Linked DNA regions of Aliamphritea ceti. The protein of the gene in region 2 interacts with the protein of the main gene of each other region in a pairwise test. Links are inferred from orthologs where the notes say so. Each region holds a gene or a part of one and is shown on either strand. Other genes may lie near its edges.

Region 1 (5,835 bases), 3.6 Mb from region 2 along the record:
GAGAAATAATTTCTACATCACTTGCCAGGCCAGAGTGACCAAATAACTCAGCACCGACCTGTAAAGGATTTCGTGACGCCAGCGGATTCGCTGGCAATGTATGCAGCACTGTACTGCAATAACAAAGACGATTAGGACCATCATTTTTCAGGCGATGCGCATCAATACGCGCAACCTGCTGGGTAATATCTGCACGGATACCCAACATCCGACCTGTCAACTGATCAGTCACTTTAAAAGTATTCAGATCCAGGTCACGACCAACACCACTTAATAAAGAGTCCAGGTGTTCGATCATTGGCGTCATGACTAATTCATAACCCCAGGTATTATACATATCTAGCACTTGCCGACGGGCCGCTTCAACCTGACGCGCCTGTGGTGGCAAGACTTCTTTGACGCCGTCTGGTAATAACCAGCGATCTGCCAAGGCCATGCAACTCTCCTAATCGATAGATCAGTTAATCATATACAGCATGCACAGACCTGCCAGCATGCTGATTAAACCGGTTATCCGCAGCGCATTATCACTAATTCTCGCTAACTGCTGGACCAACCTTCGCCAGCGTCCGGGATAAAGAAATGGTACTACTCCTTCGATTATCAGCATCAGGCTTAAACCGATTAAGAGTGGCTGCCAAAGCTCTGCCCACATAACGCCTCTCACAAAACCGCATAAAAAAACCGGGCTTTAACCCGGTTACAGAATTCTACCACGGAACAGGGCAAATAGTGCAGCCTATTCCGGGTAAAAATTAATCAAAGGTAGCAATTATTGCTGCAGGTTTGGCTGATTCAGATAACGGAAGAATTCACTGTCCGGTTCCAGAATCATTACATCGCCCTGCTGATTAAATGCTTCTTTATATGCATTCAGACTACGGTAGAAAGAATAGAATTCCGGGTCACGGCTATATGCACTCGCATAGATACCTGCTGATTCCGCATCACCTTCACCACGCAGCTCCTGTGCATCACGGTAAGCCCCTGCTTCGATAACCGTTTTCTGACGATCGGCGTCAGCACGGATACCTTCTGCAAGCTCCTGACCACGGGAACGCAGTTCACGCGCTTCACGCTCTCGCTCTGTACGCATACGGTCGTATACAGAGTTAGATACTTCCTGCGGCAGATCGATTTTCTTAACCCGAATATCAATCAGCTCGATACCCAGCTCATCACGGGTGGTCTGACTCAGAGAATCTGTCAGCTCAACCATCAACTGATCACGCTCACCGGACACTACTTCTGTCAGGGTACGCTCACCAAACTGCGCACGCAGACCCGCATCCACACTAGGGAACAAACGTTCAGCAGCACGGAACTGATCACCGGAAGTTGCTGTGTAGTAAGTTTGCGGATCAATAACACGCCATTTAATGAACGAATCAACCACCAGACGCTTCTTCTCAACCGTCAAATACGACTGAGGCTGTGCATCCAATGTTAATACCCGGCCATCAAACTTACGCACCTTATTAATGATCGGAAACTTCACATGGAGACCAGGCTGAATATTTGGATTAACAATCTCACCAAATTTCAGCAGTACCGCACGATCAGTCTCTTTAATGATATACAGCGAATTAGACGCCAGTACGACCAACAATAGCGCAACAACTACGCCTGCCATAGATTTACCTGACATTATCGAGTCTCCCGTCGAGTTGTTTGCTGACGCTGACGCAACTGCTCAATCACCTGATCAGTAATATCACGAATATTATCGTTACTCAGACGAGCACCACTGCCTGAACGATTAAAATCAACCGGTGCCTGACGGCGCTCTGCCAACTTATCCAATGGCAAATACATCATGTTATTACCGCCTTCTACATCCACTAACACCTTGGAGTTATTCGACATAACTGTTTCCATGGCATCCAGATACAGACGCTCCCGGGTTACACCCGGTGCTTTCAAGTACTCACCTAGTAGCGCTTCAAAACGCTGCGCATCACCTTGTGCCTGAGCAACTACCTGCTCACGATACGCACTTGCTTCTTCTTTCATCCGCTGTGCGATACCACGCGCTTCAGGGATAATACCATTACGGTAAGATTCAGCTTCGTTCATCACTCGCTGCTCATCCTCACGTGCCTTGATTACATCATCAAATGCATCCTGAACCTGAGACGGCGCCTTAACTTCCTTAATGTTCACCTGACTGATCCGCAAACCAGTCTGATAATCTTCCATATACTGCTGCAGACGAGCTTTAACGTCTGTACCCAGAATCTCACGACCTTCTGTCAGAATAGAATCCATTTCAGACCCACCAACAATATGACGTAAGGCAGACTCGGCAGCATTCGCTAAACTTGCTTCCGGATCACGCACCTTCAACAGATAATTCTTAGGGTCAGAGATGACATACTGAACAGTAATAGAAACGTCTACAATATTCTCATCTTCGGTCAGCATCAGCGATCGATGATCATAAGCGTTTACCCGGGTAACATTTACCTGAGTAACCTGATCAATCAAAGGTGGGTTCCAGTGCAGCCCAGGCATTACAGTTTCACTGTACTTACCCAAAGTCAGAACAACACCACGCTGCTGCTGATCCACGGTATAAACACCAAAACCAGCCCAACCAAGCAGCAGTATTACTATCAAGATACCAAACAGGCCACCTGAAGGTGCTGCAGATTTACCACCGGAGCCACCAGACTTATTCGATTTACCGAAAATGCCATTTAGTTTTTCCTGCAGTTTTTGCAGCGCTTCATCAAGATCAGGAGGCCCCTGATCATTGTTGCCACCACCGTTACGCTTACCACCAGAGTTCCAGGGATCCTGATTATTCCCGTTACCGCCAGGCTCATTCCAAGCCATACTGTTCTCCGCTCTAAACCATTAATACTTTGTCTTTACCGAATACACAGGCAAAGCACCAAAAACTACAAAAAGTGTATGTAGGTTAATCATAGTATGCAACGCCTTAAATACGCTGCTTACTTTTAAAATTCAAATATTTGCCGTCACTGTAGCCACTCTGGTTTATTGACATCCAGCCCAAAGTAACGTTCCGCCGGTATACTTGCTTTACTGAGAATCTGCATAAAGTCTTTACGCTGCAAACGCACTTCCAGATGACTTTCACCCGCCTCATCATACGACTCATTCAATACAGCACCCTGACCATACAGCAGAGCACGGAATGCCCCTTCGGACGGCGCCACCTGAATTGAATCGTGAAAAAGGTCGTCAGCAAGACGCTCTGAAATAGCCTGAAACAGCAACTCTGTTCCCTGCCCAGTGGCTGCAGATACCCAAACCCGAATAGGCATACCTTCATCATTACGGTCGATACGCGGCTCAATGCCTTCCATTCGGTCTATTTTGTTATAAACCTCAAGACAAGGCACATCATCCGCTTTTATTTCCGCCAGCACAGCATTCACTTCATCGATATGTTCCTGACGGTCCTCATCGAACGCATCAATCACATGTAACAACAAAGTCGCTTCAGTCGTTTCCTGCAAAGTTGCCCGAAACGCTTCAACTAACTTGTGCGGTAAATGACGAATAAAACCTACCGTATCAGCCAGAATCGCCTGACCAACATCCGCCACCTCAATACAACGCAAAGTTGGATCTAGTGTCGCGAACAACTGATCAGCGGCATACACTTCTGCTTCCGTCAGCTGATTGAACAGCGTTGACTTTCCAGCATTCGTATATCCCACCAGAGACAAACCCGGTACCTCAGCGCGACTACGGGCACGACGCCCCTGATCTCGCTGCTTGCGGACTTTTTCCAGACGCTTCAGAATGCTTTTAATTCGGGCACGCAGTAACCGGCGATCGGTTTCCAGCTGGGTTTCACCCGGGCCACGTAAACCGATACCGCCTTTCTGACGTTCAAGGTGTGTCCAACCTCGGATAAGGCGTGTAGACATATGCTCCAGCTGAGCCAGCTCCACCTGAAGTTTACCTTCATGGGTGCGGGCACGCTGAGCAAATATATCCAGAATCAGACCGGTACGGTCCAGCACCCGGCACTGCAACTCTCTTTCGAGGTTACGCTCCTGGCCTGGGCTAAGTGAATTATTGAATATAACCAATTCGGCATCATACTGATGCACCATTGCCTTCAACTCTTCGACCTTACCGCTACCGATAAATAATTTCGGACTAGGCTTATGGCGACTACCTGTAAGAATATCTACAGGATCGGCGCCAGCAGAAAGCGCGAGTTCTTCCAACTCTTTCGGGCTTTCCCGGTCCGCCTCATCAGCCATATCTATGTGGACAAGTATGGCGCATTCGCCAGACTCAGGACGCTCAAAAAACAAATAGAACCTCAGTCAGCCGATTCATCACCCTGCGGTAACTTAACCGGACGTGCCGGTACCACAGTTGATATTGCATGTTTATAGACCATCTGGCTGACAGTATTTTTAAGCAGGATTACAAACTGGTCGAATGACTCAATCTGTCCCTGTAGCTTGATACCATTTACCAAGAAAATAGAAACGGGTACGCGCTCTTTACGCAGTACGTTCAGATAAGGGTCTTGTAAAGATTGCCCTTTTGACATTGGAAGCTCCTTCCTGTGAATCGATAAAATAAAATATGCGCAATTCAAATCCTGTTAGAAATACTGCGCATCTGACCGCCTCAAAAAAGCCGGACGGTCCGAAAAATTCAAGCTACAGCATTATATAATGCCACCCTCTAACAATTTCAAGGCATTATTGGTTAAATTTGGATCATTTGAAGCTAAAGTTTTCAAATCAGGCCAACTACGCAACCAAGTTATCTGTCGTTTAGCCAGTTGTCGGGTAGCAACTATGCCTTTCTGGATCATAGTTTCATGGTCCCACTGCCCCTGAAAATGCTCCCACATCTGCCGGTAACCGACACAGCGAATGGATGGCATACTGGCATCAAGATCACCGCGCTCCCATAACGCCCGAACCTCTGCTTCAAAACCTTGTTCCAGCATTATATGAAAACGCTGTTCTATCCTCTGATGCAGCACAGAACGTTCGGTTGGCATGACACACAAAGACTGCATGTTATAGGGTGCACGGGAAGCTTCCTGAGTCTGCCAGTGTTCAGTCATACTTTTACCCGTCAGTTCATAAACCTCCAGAGCCCGCTGCAATCGTTGCGGATCATTTGGATGAATACGGGCCGCAGATACCGGATCAACCTGTTTCAGGCGATCATGCAAACGCTCCCAGCCAAAGCTATTCGCTTCATCTAAAAGCCGCTGACGAACGCTCTGATCAGCTTCAGGCATATCAGCCAGACCTTTCATTAACGCCTGGTAGTAAAGCATGGTACCGCCTACCAGCAGTGGTATTTTGCCTTTGCTGGTTATTTCAGCCATATGCTGCAAAGCATCTCTTCGGAAATCTGCCGCAGAATACGCCTCAGAAGGATCTAGAATATCAACCAGACGATGTGGATAGCGTGCCAACAGCTCAGCTTCAGGTGTAGCTGTACCTATATTCATCTGGCGATAAATCATCGCAGAATCAACACTTATTATTTCACAGTCCAGCAGATCACAAAGCGCCATTGCAAGATCGGTTTTACCTGCAGCCGTTGGGCCCATAAGGAAAATTGCCGGCGGTAAAGACGTCGTCACTTAGTACTCCAAAAATCAAAATCTGTTAAATCTAAACGACAGAACGGTCTTACTGACCGCGCATAAACAGGCCATCAAGCTCCTGCATAGACATCTGAGTCCAGGTCGGACGGCCGTGGTTACATTGTCCACTACGCTCAGTTTGTTCCATATCACGCAATAAGGCATTCATTTCGGGCAAAGTCAGTTGACGGTTAGCCCTCACAGAACCATGGCACGCCATAGTCCCC
Region 2 (2,882 bases):
TGCCAATGCATTCAGTAACTTCGGTTTTTCCGCCGCGCAATAAACCGGCAAAGGCATATTCCGACAATGAATCTGGTACAGGGGTTACCGCGCCCAGAATGGTTGCCGGATCAGCACCTAAAGCAACCGCTACAGGGAAAGGCTCACCCGGGTGCGCTTTTTGCCATTCACGGAAATCAAGCGCGCCACCACGGTGGGCCAACCAACGCATGATTAATTTGTTTTTTCCGATAAGCTGCTGACGATAAATCCCTAAATTCTGACGTGGTTTTTCTGGCCCACGGGTAATCACTAATGGCCAGGTCACTAAAGGACCAGCATCACCCGGCCAGCATGTCTGAATAGGCAGCTTATAAAGATCGACATCTTCGGCTTCAATAACATGCGCTTGGCAATCAGCCTTACGGACAACCTTCGGCCCCATATTAAGCACTTGCTTAAATATTGGCAGTTTGTCCCAGGCATCTTTCATGCCTTTAGGTGGCTCAGGCTCTTTTAGCATTGCCAGTAATTTACCTACTTCCCGCAGGCTGGTAACGTCTTGCTCACCCATCCCCATAGCTACCCGTTTAGGCGTACCAAACAGATTCGCCAATACCGGATAGTCATAACCTTTGGGGTTCTCAAACAGCAGCGCAGGACCGCCAGCACGCAGTGTGCGGTCGCAGATTTCGGTCATCTCAAGATGTGGATCTACCTCCATCGAGATTCGCTTTAATTCACCTAGTTCTTCCAGAGTGCGGATAAAATCACGCAGATCTTTATATTTAAGATTACTCATAACGGCCCGGCAATCAGGTTTTAATAACAAAGATTTAGCAATAAAAAAGGGTAAGCCATAAGCTTACCCTTTTGTATTCAGAATGTTTATCAGGAACGTCTCATAGACAAGAAGAATTCGTCATTTGTCTTGAAGTCTTTCAGCTTATCGAGCACAAACTCGATCGCTGCGGAGTCTTCCATCGGATCCAGAAGTTTACGCAGAATCCACATACGTTGCAGCTCATCTTCGTCCGTCAGCAAGTCTTCACGGCGGGTGCCAGAACGACGAATGTTGAAAGCAGGATAAACGCGCTTTTCAGCAACTTTACGGTCCAGATGTACTTCAGAGTTACCGGTACCTTTAAATTCTTCGAAGATAACTTCATCCATCTTCGAACCGGTATCAACCAGAGCCGTTGCAATGATTGTCAGGCTACCGCCCTCTTCAATATTACGTGCAGCACCGAAGAAACGCTTAGGACGCTCAAGTGCATGCGCATCAACACCACCGGTCAGTACCTTACCGGATGAAGGAATAACCGTGTTATATGCACGAGCAAGACGGGTGATGGAATCAAGCAGGATAACCACGTCTTTCTTATGTTCAGTCAGACGCTTTGCCTTCTCGAGCACCATTTCAGCTACCTGAACATGGCGTGACGGTGGCTCGTCGAAAGTAGATGCAACCACTTCACCACGAACTGTACGCTGCATCTCTGTTACTTCCTCAGGACGCTCATCAATCAGCAGTACAATCAAATGTGTTTCAGGGTTATTCCGGGTAATGGAGTTAGCAATGTTCTGCAACATCAGTGTTTTACCCGCTTTAGGCGGTGACACCAGCAAGGCACGCTGACCTTTACCCATAGGGCATACAAGATCGATAACACGGGCAGTCAAATCTTCAGTACTGCCGTTACCCAGTTCCATTTTCAGACGGTCCTGAGCAAACAGTGGCGTCAGGTTTTCAAACAGAATCTTGTTCTTAGCATTTTCAGGCTTATCAAAGTTGATCTTATCAACCTTCAGCAATGCAAAGTAACGCTCGCCGTCCTTCGGAGGACGAATCTTGCCTGAAATAGTATCGCCGGTGCGCAAATTAAAACGACGGATCTGACTCGGAGAAACGTAAATATCGTCAGGACCAGCCAGATAAGAGCTGTCCGCAGAACGCAAGAAACCAAATCCATCTTGTAATATTTCCAGCACGCCATCGCCGTAAATATCTTCACCACCTTTAGCATGACGCTTAAGTATGGCAAAAATAACATCTTGTTTGCGGGAGCGGCCCAGGTTATCCATTCCCATTTCTTTCGCTATATTTAACAGCTCAGAAACGTTTTTCGTTTTCAGTTCGGTAAGATTCATAATGTATGAGTAGAAGGACGTAGCCACGTTGAGAAAGAACGCTGGAGAAATCGTTCAGACTAGATTGAATTGATTAAGAGAACCGGAATCAGACAGTAATTCCAGTAATAAGGAGTCACAACTATAATCGCTTGTTTACGGTTAGTCCAGCATTCAGAGCGCAAACTTTATACAGCTCGGAGGAAAGGAAACCAACCGTAAACAATAGCAATTCGACGCTTACAGACTTGTCTCGATAAAGCCTGCTAACTGAGATTTAGACAGAGCACCAACTTTGGTCGCTTCAACATTACCATCTTTGAAAATCATCAGAGTAGGAATGCCACGAATACCAAACTTAGGTGGCGTTTCACTGTTTTCATCAATGTTGAGTTTGCAGACTTTAAGCTTACCATCGTATTCTTTTGCAATCTCTTCCAGAACTGGCGCGATCATTTTACATGGTCCGCACCACTCAGCCCAATAGTCCACCAGTACCGGTGCTTCAGACTTGAGAACATCCTCTTCAAAGGATGCGTCGGTTACATTGATAATATCACTCATAAAAAGCCTCGCAGGCAGATTCGCGTCAATAAATAATTGCCTCGATAATACCATTCAAAACGAACAAATGTGAATACCGTATACCCCTACAATGCCCTACAGCCGACATCTAGTGATCTCCGGCAGCTATATATCAATAGATATTAATCCCACATTGCCTAAATACTCACATCTAAAAAAGTTTTTGTTAAACTGACTGGCAACGTAAT

Evidence for each region.
Region 1: the proteins of rho (region 2) and hfq interact in binary tests that used the Escherichia coli proteins (3 or more experiments, as listed by UniProt). The link is inferred for Aliamphritea ceti from one-to-one orthologs.

What each region holds. Positions count from the first base shown.
Region 1 is NZ_AP025282.1:1,197,148-1,202,982, reverse strand. The notes cover bases 2,929-5,835. They hold hfq (RNA chaperone Hfq), read right to left. Parts: upstream 4,547-5,835; coding sequence 4,310-4,546; downstream 2,929-4,309. Other genes in these bases: mutL (DNA mismatch repair endonuclease MutL), read right to left, coding at 5,655-5,835; miaA (tRNA (adenosine(37)-N6)-dimethylallyltransferase MiaA), read right to left, coding at 4,667-5,572; hflX (ribosome rescue GTPase HflX), read right to left, coding at 2,985-4,301. In the rest of the region: OCU49_RS05480 (ATP phosphoribosyltransferase regulatory subunit), read right to left, coding at 1-436; OCU49_RS05475 (DUF2065 domain-containing protein), read right to left, coding at 458-655; protease modulator HflC, read right to left, coding at 773-1,648; FtsH protease activity modulator HflK, read right to left, coding at 1,648-2,838. UniProt on the Escherichia coli protein: RNA chaperone that binds small regulatory RNA (sRNAs) and mRNAs to facilitate mRNA translational regulation in response to envelope stress, environmental stress and changes in metabolite concentrations.
Region 2 is NZ_AP025282.1:4,758,237-4,761,118, forward strand. It holds rho (transcription termination factor Rho), read right to left. Parts: upstream 2,131-2,882; coding sequence 871-2,130; downstream 1-870. Other genes in the region: ubiD (4-hydroxy-3-polyprenylbenzoate decarboxylase), read right to left, coding at 1-781; trxA (thioredoxin TrxA), read right to left, coding at 2,350-2,673. UniProt on the Escherichia coli protein: Facilitates transcription termination by a mechanism that involves Rho binding to the nascent RNA, activation of Rho's RNA-dependent ATPase activity, and release of the mRNA from the DNA template.